Regions from separate parts of the Pseudomonas abieticivorans genome, predicted to be linked through region 2. Evidence: riboswitches for the same ligand, from Rfam matches in the RefSeq annotation. Region 2 holds a riboswitch; each other region holds the start of a gene.

Region 1 (3,987 bases), 3.2 Mb from region 2:
TCGGCGAGAAGAATGATAGGTGCGCGCCCATCGCGGCCAAGAGGTCGAGACTGGCGCCGTAGGTAAAGGCGAAGGCTTCGTCGCGGGCAATGGCAATGCGCACGCCGGCCAACAATGGCTCGGCCGGCACCACGGTCGGCGCGGCGAAAGTCACGGCCGGCGGCAAGGCCACTTCGCAGCTCTCGGCCAACGCCGCCGCCGCGGCATCCAGGCGTACGTCCAGGTCATTCAGTTCGCTGGCCTGCACCAGGCCCAAGTGGCGGCTGGGCAGTTCGATACCCGTCTCGCGCGACAACGCGCCGTACCAGCGCAAGCCTTCAGTCAGGCTGCCTTCCAACAGTTGCGCGTGGCGCAGGGTGCCGACGCGGTTGGCCAGCACGCCGGCAAACGGCAGGTCTGGCTGGTAGCGCGCCAGCCCCAGGGCCAGCGCGCCAAACGTCTGGGCCATGGCGGTGCCGTCGATCACGCCCAACACGGGCACGCCAAAGTGGCGCGCCAGGTCGGCGCTGGACGGCGTGCCGTCAAACAGCCCCATCACCCCTTCGATCAGGATCAGGTCGGCCTCGCCGGCCGCCTCCCACAGCAACCGACGGCTTTCCTCGGCGCCCACCATCCACAGGTCCAGCTGATACACCGGGTGGCCGCTGGCACGTTCCAAAATCATGGGGTCGAGGAAGTCTGGGCCGCACTTGAACACGCGTACATTGCGGCCCTGGTTGCGATGCAAACGGGCCAGCGCCGCGGTGACGGTGGTCTTGCCCTGGCCAGACGCCGGTGCGGCAATCAGCACCGCCGGGCAATGTCGCGCATCACTCACAGCTCGATCCCTTTCTGGGCACGAATACCGGCCTGGAAGGCGTGCTTGAGCATGCCCATCTCGGTCACGGTATCGGCCAGCTCGATCATTTCAGGCTTGGCCCCGCGCCCCGTGACAATCACGTGTTGCATCGGCGGGCGCGCCTGCAAATCGGCCAGCACCTGGTCAAGGTCCAGGTAGCCGTGTTTGAGGGCGATGTTCAGTTCGTCGAGGATCACCAAGCCGATGCTCGGGTCGCGCAACAGCTGGCATGACACTTCCCAGGCCGCCTGCGCGGCGGCGATGTCGCGTTGGCGATCCTGGGTTTCCCAAGTAAAGCCTTCACCCATCACGTGGTAGCTGACCTGCTCGGGGAAGCGGCGGAAAAACAGCTCTTCGCCGGTGCTGTTGCGGCCCTTGATAAACTGCACCACGCCGCACTGTAGGCCATGGCCCATGGCCCTGGCCAGCATGCCGAAGGCCGAGCTGCTTTTACCCTTGCCGTTGCCGGTGAGCACCAGCATCAGCCCGCACTCGTTGGGCGAGTTGGCGATGCGTTCATCGATTATGGCTTTCTTGCGCAACATGCGCGCCACATGGCGCTCGTCACGTTCCTGGGATTCACTCATCGCAGCGCTCCGCTACACCTGCGCGCAGGGGGCATCGACGAGACACCGCTACCCGGCCGGGTGCAGCGCACAATCGTCAATGCCGCTCTCACCCGCGCGACAGAAGAATTGAAAAGGCCCACGGGCAATGCCAACGTGATGCCATCGAATGTCCCAGGCCGGTCTCCGGGCTCATGAGCGGGGCACACACACCCAGACCGCGCGCCTTCCCGGAACCATCCTGGCCCAGTGGCGCAATGCGCGGTATTGACTCATTTACCGTTGCGGGGGCAGCGCCGGGATCATCTGCATGGCAGGCTCACCGGCTTCCCTGTTTCACCCTGCCAGCTTCAACGCTACAAGGCACCTGGAACAACCCGCGAAGGGTAGAGGGTTGGGGGTGGAGCGTCAATTAAAGGCGCTCTGTAAGACCGCAAAGGTGAAGTGGCCTCCTCCCTCCGGCGTCGCTCAAGCGGATGACGGCCCGGGCGCTTGATGGGGCACACAATCAAGATCAAGAGCAGATCAGAGCAGGCAGGAAATTGGCTTGAACCTCCGAGCTGCGACACGTCTCTACTCTACATAACCCCAATGCGCACCCGGGAGCACCCGCTATGCACAAGACCCGCCTGGCCCTCGTCATCCTCACCACCGTCGCGCTTGGCGCCTGCGGGGAATCCTCCACGCTGTAAAGTTTCCGACGGCACCGGCCCCTCACCGCAGCTGCCGGCACCGAACAAAACCCTGATCCCCACCGTCAACATCGCCAACGCCGTTGGCTGGCCTCAAGGCGAGAAACCCCAGGCTGCGCAAGGCACCCAAGTGGACGCGTTCGCGGAAAACCTCGACCACCCACGCTGGCTGTACGTACTGCCTAACGGCGACGTGCTGGTGGCGGAAACCAACGCCCCGCCCAAGCCCGACGACAGCAAGGGCATCAAGGGCTGGGTGATGAAGACCGTGATGGGCAAAGCGGGCGCCGGCGTACCCAGTGCCAACCGCATCACCTTGCTACGGGACAAGGACGGTGATGGCGTGGCAGAAACCCGCACGGTGTTCCTGACCAATCTCAACTCACCGTTCGGCATGACCCTGGTCGGCAACGACCTGTACGTGGCCGACACCGATGCGCTGCTGCGCTTCCACTACGAGCCGGGCATGACCGCCATCAGTGGCACCGGCACCAAAGTGGTCGACTTGCCAGGCGGCACCCTCAACCACCACTGGACCAAAAACGTCATCGCCAGCCCCGACGGCAAAAAGCTCTACGTCACCGTGGGCTCCAACAGCAACGTCGGCGAAAACGGCCTGGACGCCGAGAAAGGCCGCGCGGCCATCTGGGAGGTGGACCCGGCCACCGGCCAGCACCGCATCTTCGCCTCCGGCCTGCGCAACCCCAACGGCATGGGCTGGGAGCCCACCAGCGGGCAATTGTGGACGTCGGTGAACGAGCGTGACGAAATTGGCAGCGACCTGGTGCCCGACTACATCACCTCGGTCAAGGATGGCGCCTTCTACGGTTGGCCCTTCAGCTACTACGGCCAGCACGTGGATGCCCGGGTTTCCCCGCAGAACCCGGAAATGGTCGCCAAGGCCATCGCTCCGGACTACGCCGTAGGCCCGCACACCGCGTCCATCGGCATGACCTTCGCCGAGGCCGACGGGTTGCCGGCACCGTTCAACCACGGCGCCTTCGTCAGCCAGCACGGCTCCTGGAACCGCAAACCGCACAGTGGCTACAAAGTGATCTTCGTGCCCTTCACTGCCGGTCGTCCGACCGGGCAGCCGGTCGATTTCCTGACCGGTTTCCTGGATGACAAGGAAGAGGCCATGGGGCGGCCAGTGGGCATCACCAGCGACCATAAAGGCGGAGTGCTGGTGGCCGATGATGTGGGAAACAAGGTGTGGCGAGTGACGGCGGCCAAGTAAGCCAGTGCGCAGCGGCCCTAACCCCAAAACTAAGGGTTATGTGCCAAATGCTCCGGCTGTAACACCCGCTTGGCGTTCAGGTAAGCCTTCTGCCAATACGGCTTGTTCAGGTAATCCAGCCGCACCGTCCCGCCCGTGGCCGGTGCGTGCACGAATCGCCCCTCGCCCACGTAGATGCCTGCGTGGCTCACCTGCGAGCCGCCACCGGTGGCAAAGAAGATCAAATCGCCCGATTGCAGCGCGTTCTGATTTACATCAGGGAGCGCGCATGCTGATCATCTCGCGAGTGGAGCGTGGCAGGCTGATACCGGCCGCATCCCGATAGACGTAGCCAATCAAGCCGCTGCAATCAAAGCCTGAGTCCGGCGTGTTGCCGCCCCAGCGATAGGGCGTGCCGACCAAGCCGATCGCACGTATCAGCACGTCATCAGCCATGGGCGACGCCGGCGCCTGGTCGACGACAGGGAAAGGTTGCGGCACCACCTGCCGGTTAGGCGGGGGCGTGTGGCTGGCGCAGGCACCGAGCAGTGCCGCGCATAGAACCGGAACAATGCGAAACAGACGCGACATATGCAGAACCATCCTGATTCAACTGCCGTTGAAGACTAGCTTGTTATTCCAGAAACACACACGGCGACAGGTTTTTACACCGGT
Region 2 (3,987 bases):
TTTGTAGCTCAGGTCGGCCGCGGCGCGGGTGATGCCGTCCACGCACATGTGGCTCATGGCGCCGACGATGACCAACTCGTCGATTTGGTGATGGTCCAACAGCGCCTGCAATTCGGTTTCGCGGAACGAATTGACGAAGTGCTTGAGCACCACCGGTTCTGCACCCTGGTTCAGGACGCTGGGGTGGATGTTCGCGCCTTCGGAACCTGCGACGAAAAACGGCGCATCGGGCGCGGTGAATTCATGGCGCACGTGCACCACCAGGTCACCGGCCTGGCGGGTGGCCTGCAGCACGCGGGCCGCATTGGCGGCCGCCACTTCAATGCCGACCAGCGGCCATTTGCCGGCGGGGAAATAGTCGTTTTGCAGGTCGACGATGATCAGGGCTTGCTTGCTCATGGCGTGGTCCTCGGGGGGTACGTTGGGGTGGATTAAGTATCCACCCGGGCAACGCGCTTGAGGATTGGCCAGAACGACAATAGGCGGGGCTAAATTGACATGTGCGTCATCGATCTGCGAAACACCTAAAGAGGTCAGCCTGAACCACCGTGGCGGTCTTTTCGCGGATGAATCCGCTCCTACAGACGACCGCATACCCCTGTAGGAGCGGACTTATCCGCGAAGCACACGACGCGGTCTGTCTGAACCACCGTGGCGTACTTTTCGCGGATGAATCCGCTCCTACAGACGACCGCATACCCCTGTAGGAGCGGATTTATCCGCGAAGCACACGACGCGGTCTGTCTGAACCACCGTGGCGTACTTTTCGCGGATGAATCCGCTCCTACAGACGACCGCATACCCCTGTAGGAGCGGATTTATCCGCGAAGCACACGACGCGGTCTGTCTGAACCACCGTGGCGTACTTTTCGCGGATGAATCCGCTCCTACAGACGACCGCATACCCCTGTAGGAGCGGATTTATCCGCGAAGCACACGACGCGGTCTGTCTGAACCACCGTGGCGTACTTTTCGCGGATGAATCCGCTCCTACAGACGACCGCATCCCCCTGTAGGAGCGGATTTATCCGTGAAGCACACGACGCGGTCTGTCTGAACCACCGTGGCGTTCTTTTCGCGGATGAATCCGCTCCTACAGACGACCGCATCCCCCTGTAGGAGCGGATTTATCCGCGAAGCACACGACGCGGTCTGCCTGGACCACCGTGGCGATCCTTTCGCGGATGAATCGGGGCGTCGAGCCGCCGCTTCTACTGCAATCAGATCCCGTCGCGCGCCAGGTCCATGGCGAAGTAGGTGAAGATCAGGTCGGCGCCGGCACGCTTGATCGAGCCCAGGCTTTCGCGCACTACGCGGGCCTCGTCGATGGCGTCTACCTGGGCGGCGAATTTGATCATCGCGTATTCGCCGCTCACCTGGTAGGCGGCCAGCGGCAGGCGCGAGGCTTCGCGGATGTCGCGGATGATGTCCAGGTAGGCGCCCGCCGGCTTGACCATGATCACGTCGGCGCCTTCCTGCTCGTCCAGCAGCGATTCGCGCACCGCTTCGCGGCGGTTCATCGGGTTCATCTGGTAGCTTTTGCGGTTGCCCTTCAGCGCGCTGCCGCCGGCTTCGCGGAACGGGCCGTAGAGCGCCGAGGCGAACTTGGTCGAATAGGCCATGATCGAGGTATCGATAAAGCCTGCGGCATCGAGCGCGCTGCGAATGGCGCCGACCTGGCCATCCATCGCCGCCGACGGCGAGATGAAGTCGGCACCGGCACGGGCCGCCGCGACCGCCTGCTTGCCCAGGTTGACCAAGGTGGCGTCGTTGTCCACGTCGTGGCCGTGCAGCACGCCGCAGTGGCCGTGGCTGGTGTATTCGCAGAAGCAGGTGTCGGCCATGACCACCATCTCGGGCACGGCGTCTTTACAAATACGCGCCATGCGTGACACCAGGCCGTTTTCGTTCCAGGTGTCGCTGCCAGTGTCGTCCAGGTGGTGGGACACGCCAAAGGTCATCACCGACTTGATGCCGGCGCGGGCGTAGCGTTCGATTTCACTGGCCAGTTTGGACTCAGGGATACGCATCACGCCCGGCATGCTGGTGATGGGCACGAAGTCGTCGATTTCTTCTTCGACGAAAATCGGCAGCACCAGATCGTTGAGGGTGAATTCGGTTTCCTGGAACAAGCCGCGCAGGCTTTCGGAGCGGCGCAGGCGACGTGGGCGAACGCTGGGGAATTGGCTGGGCATCAGGGGCCTCCGATCAAATAGGCGCAGCTTATGCCTTGATGGGCCGCCAGGCCAGCCTTGATCGCCCAACAGGTTGTTGCAGGGGGCGCAACAATAGTTCGGCCAAGGGGGCGAAGCCCGTAGGCTTTTCGCGTATCGTATGCCCCGTATTTAATACATGCCTGTTGCAGGAAGCCGGTTGGAATCCGGCGCGGTCGCGCCACTGTGTTCGTCGTTTTACGGCGAAAGCCAGACCTTGCGGCAGGCCCCCTTCCCCCCTTACGGACGCGCCATCCCGGGAGCCGCTGCATGTTGATCCGCCGTCATTGCATTCGCCTGTTGTTTTGCACCCTCGCCGTTATCCTGCCCCTGAGCGAAAGCCAGGCGGCCACCCACTACCCGCTGACGGTGCAGAACTGCGGCCGCGAGGTGGTCATCCAGGCCAAGCCGCAACGCGCCGTCACCCTGGGCCAGGCCAGCACCGAGTTGCTGTTGTCGCTGGGCCTGGCGCCGCGCATGGTGGGCACCGGCGTGTGGTTCGGGCCGCTGCCGCCCGCGTTGCAGGCCGCAGGCGCCACGGTGCCGCGCCTGGCCAGCAATGCGCCAAGCTTTGAAGCGGTGGCCAAGGCCGCCCCCGACATCGTGCTGGCCCAGTACACCTACCACGTCGGCCCACAGGGCGAAGTGGCCACGCCAGAGCAGCTCGATGCCTTGGGCATCCCCTCCTACGTGTCGCCCAGCGACTGCCAGGGCAAGGGCCTGACGGCCACCTCCAACGCCGACGGTAGCCGCAGCCAGTTGTATTCCCTGGGCCTGGTGGAACAGGAAATCCATGAGCTGGCGCAGATCTTCGACGTGAAGGCTGCCGGCGATGCCCTGGTCGGGCAATTGCGCCAACGCGTCGCGCAAGCCGTCAAGACCGCCAACGCCCAGCCGCACGCGCCGTTGTCGGTGATGTATTGGTTCTCCAGCACGCGGCTGGAGGGCGACCCATGGGTGGCCGGCAAGAATGGCGCGCCTGGCTACATCAACCAGGTGCTGGGCCTGCACAACATCATCGACAGCGACGAAGAATGGCCTGGCGTGAGCTGGGAAACCATCGCTGCGCGCAACCCCGATGTGATCGTGGTGGCGCGCATGGACCGGCGCCTGTACCCCGCCGACGATGTCGAGAAAAAGCTGGCGTTCCTGCGTAGCGACCCGGTGACCCGCGAGCTCAAAGCGGTGCGCGACAACCACATCATCGTGGTGGACGCGCAGTCACTGAACCCGTCCATGAGCGTGGTCGATGCCATTGAACACATCGCCATCGGCCTGGGCACGTTCGGGAAAGCGCAGTGATTTCACGCTTCGCCGCAGAAAACGCCCGCGCCTGGCGCTGGCTGCTGGCCGTGCTGGCACTGCTGACGCTAAGCCTGTCGATCGCCTTGGCCGTGTCGCTGGGCGAAATGACCATCCCCCTCGGCGTGACGATCAAGGCGTTGCTCAATGGCCTGGGCCTGGGCGACTACCCGCTGCCGCGTATCCAGCAGGGGATCATCTGGGAGTACCGCCTGAGCCGCGCCCTGGCCGCCGCCTGCTGTGGCGCGGGCCTGGCGGTGTGCGGCGCAGTACTGCAGGCTTTGCTGCGCAACGCCCTGGCCGAGCCCTACGTGCTGGGCGTGAGTGCCGGCGCATCCACCGGCGCCGTGCTGGTGATGCTGTTGGGGCTGGGCGGCGGCCTGATCGGTATCTCGCTGGGGGCCTTCCTGGGCGCGGCGCTGGCCTGCACCTTGGTGTTGCTGCTGGCGGCGGGCATACGGGGTGGGCCGAC
Region 3 (3,987 bases), 2.4 Mb from region 2:
CGACCACACGCAGAAAGAAAACGCCTATTACTAAGGCGTTCGCTGCGGCATTGAAAAACGGCGCCCCGTGAGCGCCGTTTTTTTATGGTCGGTACACATGGGCGTGGCCGGCTCGATACAACGCTGATTCGCCAAACACATCGCTGCCCAGCACCCGCCCGACCAGTATCAAGGCGGTGCGCCGGAAACCCTTGGCCGCCACCTTGTCGACGATGTCGGCCAGGGTACCCACCACGTAGTCCTGATCCGGCCAGCTGGCGCGGTGCACCACGGCGATCGGGCAGTCGGCACCGTAATGGGGCAACAATTCGTCAAGTATCTTCGGCAAATGCTGCACGCCCAAATGGATGGCCATGGTGGCCCCATGCTGGGCCAGGCTGGCCAACTCTTCACCCTTGGGCATCGGTGACTGGGTGGCGTAGCGCGTCAAAATCACCGTTTGCGAGATGTCTGGCAGGGTCAGTTCCGCGCCCAACAACGCCGCGCAGGCTGCGGTGGCGGTGACGCCGGGGATGATCTGAAAGGGAATGCCCAACGCCTTCAGATGACGAATCTGCTCGCCGATCGCGCCATACAGGCTAGGGTCGCCGGAATGCACCCGCGCCACGTCCTGGCCACGGGCGTGGGCGGCCTGGATCAGATCGATGATTTGCTGCAAGTGCAACTCGGCGCTGTTGATCACCTGATCGGCCGTATGGCCCTGCAACACGGCGGTGGGCACCAGGGAGCCGGCATAGATGATCACCGGGCAACTGCGGATCAGGCGTTGGCCCTTGACCGTGATCAGTTCGGGGTCGCCGGGGCCTGCGCCGATGAAATAGACGGTCATGCACGTGTCCTGAAAAAGGCGCTGCTTGAACAACTTTCAAGTAGGCGGGGGATGATTATCGCGGATCGTGGGGGATTTGTACCAATGCGAGGGTGGCCTGGGCATTTTTTTGCCGGGTGACCAAGAGGCTGGCCGGTTGCCCGCCCAGCCTCTGGGCCAACGCCAAGGCCGCGCTTTCGGCCACGCCATGGCAACCGGTGTGGGCGAAAGCGACGGCAGACCGGTGGCTGAGCAGCGGCTCCAATGGCAGCAGTTGCGCGGCGCTGAAAAAACTCAGCGGCCGCTGCAGTTGCTCGGCCAATGCCTGCAAGCCCGGTTCATGCTGCTTGATGTCCAGGCTGGCCAGGCCGAGCAGTTCGGCACCTTGCAGGTTGAAGCGCAGCAAGGTGGCTTGGAGCAGGCTGCCCAACACTTCGGCCGGGCAGCCTTTCTGGCAGCCAAACCCGGCCACCAGCTTCATCAGGCCTGCTGCTTGCGGCGGAACAACCAGGCACTGATCAAGCCCAGTGCCAGCCAGAAGGCGGCGTTGGTCAAGGTCGAGGCGACCTTGAACTCGGCGGCCAACGCTTCAGGCGCCAGGCTGTGATGCATTTCAGGCTGCGGCGCGCCAATCACGTGGGGGGTCAGCAAAATCAGCACGCCCAGGCCCTTGAGCAGCCAGTTGCGGCTGAACACCATAAGCGCCAGGGCCACGGCGGTGGAGGCGGCGGTGCCAATCCACCAGATTTGCCGCTGCGCCAGGTCCGCGGCCGCCGTCCCCGGCAGCTCCGGTGGCAGGCCCAAGGTGGGCGCCAGGCAGAACACGGCGAAACCGGCCAGGCCCCACAGCAAGCCTTCGCGGGTGTTGCCCGGTGCGCGCAGGGTGTAGAGCGCGGCCAACATCAGGGCAAAACCCACGGCCACCACCAAGTTGCCGCCGGTGGTCGACACCACGCGCTGCCAGCCGTCTTCGGGCTCCCAGGCTTCTTCATCATGCTCATGGGCGGCAGGGGTGGCCTCGCTGTGCTCGTGCATCTGCATCGCCGGGGCCTTCTCGAAGGTTTCGGCCTTGAGAATCAGCGGCGCCACCCAAAAGCTTTGCAGCAGCGTCAACAGCAGGGCGGCGAGCAGGCCGGTGAAGCCGGCCGTCTGGGCAATTCGCTTGATCATCGGGTCGGCACTCAGTGGCACGGGAACGCGGAGCTGTGGCGGGTGTCATGGGCGGCGTTGTGCACCGCGGCGATGTGCGAGAAACCGGCAAAGTACACCAGGCACGCGCCGAGCACGGCAGCGCCAATGGCAGCGACCAGGCGTTGGCTTTGGGTGGTGGTGGTGGAGCCTGCGTGGCTGTGGGTAATAACGGACATGGCGTTCCCTCGTATCGTTTTCAGGACGACAGGGGGCGCAAAGATCTTGCGCGCAGCACGCCCGCAAGCTCTCAACAGCGCCCGCCCACCGCGGGTTGTCAATGGATTGATTGGGCCGGTCTCCGGGCTTGTGAGGGGCAATGTCATTGCCAGGCTGCATCACCTTCCCATGCCGAACTGCTGGCACAGTGGTACAGATGCATCGCTCACTTACCGTTGCGGGGGCAGCGCCGGACTTGACCGGCTTCCCGTTTCACCCTGTGAAGGGCACCCAAACGAAGGTGCAAGGAGAGCATGGGGCAGGGCGGGGAGTCAATGGTGCAGGGTTTTGGAGTGGCGGGCGGTGGATTCAAGTGTGGCTGAGACCGGCCGCCCGCGCGGCCTGTCGCAAGCAAGCTTGCTCCCACATCTTTTGCAACGTACTGCATTCTGATGGAGAGGCGTTGCCTGCCTTGGATAACTCTAATCCCACCGATAATGTGCGAGCAAGCTTGCTTGCGATAAGGCCGCGCGGCCGGCCGGTGGTGGCCGTTACCGAATCTCAAGCCAGCCCCCATTGACCTCCCCCCCACCACTGCGTAGCCTTGCACCTTCGAGGTTCTCGAGGGGCAACCCTTGAGCCAAGATGGGAACGCGGTTCAAGCCGCGGCTGCCCCCGCAACTGTAAGCGGTGAGGTGTTGGCAAGGCCACTGCGCTAGGCGCGGGAAGGCGCCGGCACGGCAGGCCTTGGGCCTGCGCACTGCGAGCCAGGAGACCTGCCTCGAACAAGTTTCTCACTACAACCGGGCGGGGTGATCCGGTGACGAACGCACCCGCGTGCCCAGCACTCGCGGTTCTCGTCGCGCATGCCCGCCCACCTGCCAAGGGCATCCGATGAAAACACTGGCCAAACTTCCCGTCACTATCGTTACCGGCTTCCTGGGCTCGGGCAAGACCACTTTGCTGCGCCACATGCTGGACAACGCCCAGGGCCGCCGCATCGCGGTCATCGTCAACGAATTCGGCGAGCTGGGCATCGACGGCGAGATCCTCAAGCAGTGCACCATCGGCTGCACCGAAGAAGAAGCCAATGGGCGTATCTTCGAGCTGGCCAACGGCTGCCTGTGCTGCACCGTGCAAGAAGAGTTTTTCCCGGTGATGCGCGAACTGGTGGCCCGCCGTGGCGACCTGGACCACATCCTGATCGAAACCAGCGGCCTGGCCCTGCCAAAACCTTTGGTGCAAGCCTTCCAGTGGCCGGAAATCCGCAGCGCCTGCACCGTGGACGCGGTGATCACCGTGGTCGATAGCCCGGCCGTGGCCGCCGGCACCTTCGCCGCCTTCCCCGACCAGGTCGATGCCCAGCGCAAGCTGGACCCCAACCTGGACCACGAGTCGCCGCTGCACGAATTGTTTGCCGACCAACTGGCCAGCGCCGACCTGGTCATCCTGAACAAGGCCGACCTGATCGATGCCGATGCGTTGGCTGCCGTGCGCGCCGAAGTCGCCGAAGAACTGCCGGCAGCGGTCAAGGTGATCGAAGCCAGCAGCGGTCGCCTGCCGCTGGAGGTGTTGCTGGGCCTGGGCGCCGAGTCCGAGGTGCACATCGACGGGCGCAAGACCCACCACGATCATCATGACGGCGACGATCATGACGACCACGATCACGACGCCTTCGACTCGATTTCCATCGAGCTGCCGCAAGCCGACGAAAGCCTGCTGCTCGATGCCCTGACCCAACTGGTGGTCAAGCACGGCATCTTGCGCGTGAAGGGCTTCGCCGCCATCCCGAACAAGCCAATGCGCCTGCTGATCCAAGGCGTGGGCACGCG

The links. A riboswitch is a leader RNA that binds a small molecule or an ion and turns the genes downstream of it on or off. The one in region 2 is predicted to bind cobalamin.
Region 1: it holds a riboswitch for cobalamin, as region 2 does, so the genes downstream of both, cobO (cob(I)yrinic acid a,c-diamide adenosyltransferase) here and L9B60_RS03045 (ABC transporter substrate-binding protein) in region 2, are expected to answer to the same signal.
Region 3: it holds a riboswitch for cobalamin, as region 2 does, so the genes downstream of both, L9B60_RS22675 (CbtB domain-containing protein) here and L9B60_RS03045 (ABC transporter substrate-binding protein) in region 2, are expected to answer to the same signal.

Annotation. Positions count from the first base shown of each region.
Region 1 covers NZ_CP094975.1:3,938,137-3,942,123, reverse strand. Annotated here, with positions in the region: gene L9B60_RS18100 (cobyrinic acid a,c-diamide synthase CobB) at 1-817, opposite strand, end outside; gene cobO (cob(I)yrinic acid a,c-diamide adenosyltransferase) at 814-1,425, opposite strand; cobalamin riboswitch at 1,565-1,790, opposite strand; partial or broken gene L9B60_RS18090 (PQQ-dependent sugar dehydrogenase) at 2,019-3,333, shown strand; partial or broken gene L9B60_RS18085 (C40 family peptidase) at 3,363-3,903, opposite strand.
Region 2 covers NZ_CP094975.1:704,013-707,999, forward strand. Annotated here, with positions in the region: gene L9B60_RS03035 (cysteine hydrolase family protein) at 1-399, opposite strand, end outside; gene hemB (porphobilinogen synthase) at 1,221-2,195, opposite strand; adenosylcobalamin (AdoCbl) riboswitch at 2,355-2,441, shown strand; gene L9B60_RS03045 (ABC transporter substrate-binding protein) at 2,484-3,515, shown strand; gene L9B60_RS03050 (FecCD family ABC transporter permease) at 3,512-3,987, shown strand, end outside.
Region 3 covers NZ_CP094975.1:4,971,250-4,975,236, forward strand. Annotated here, with positions in the region: gene nfuA (Fe-S biogenesis protein NfuA) at 1-34, shown strand, start outside; gene cobM (precorrin-4 C(11)-methyltransferase) at 83-829, opposite strand; gene L9B60_RS22665 (cobalamin biosynthesis protein) at 885-1,289, opposite strand; gene L9B60_RS22670 (CbtA family protein) at 1,289-1,978, opposite strand; gene L9B60_RS22675 (CbtB domain-containing protein) at 1,990-2,175, opposite strand; cobalamin riboswitch at 2,272-2,465, opposite strand; cobalamin riboswitch at 2,754-2,953, shown strand; gene cobW (cobalamin biosynthesis protein CobW) at 3,050-3,987, shown strand, end outside.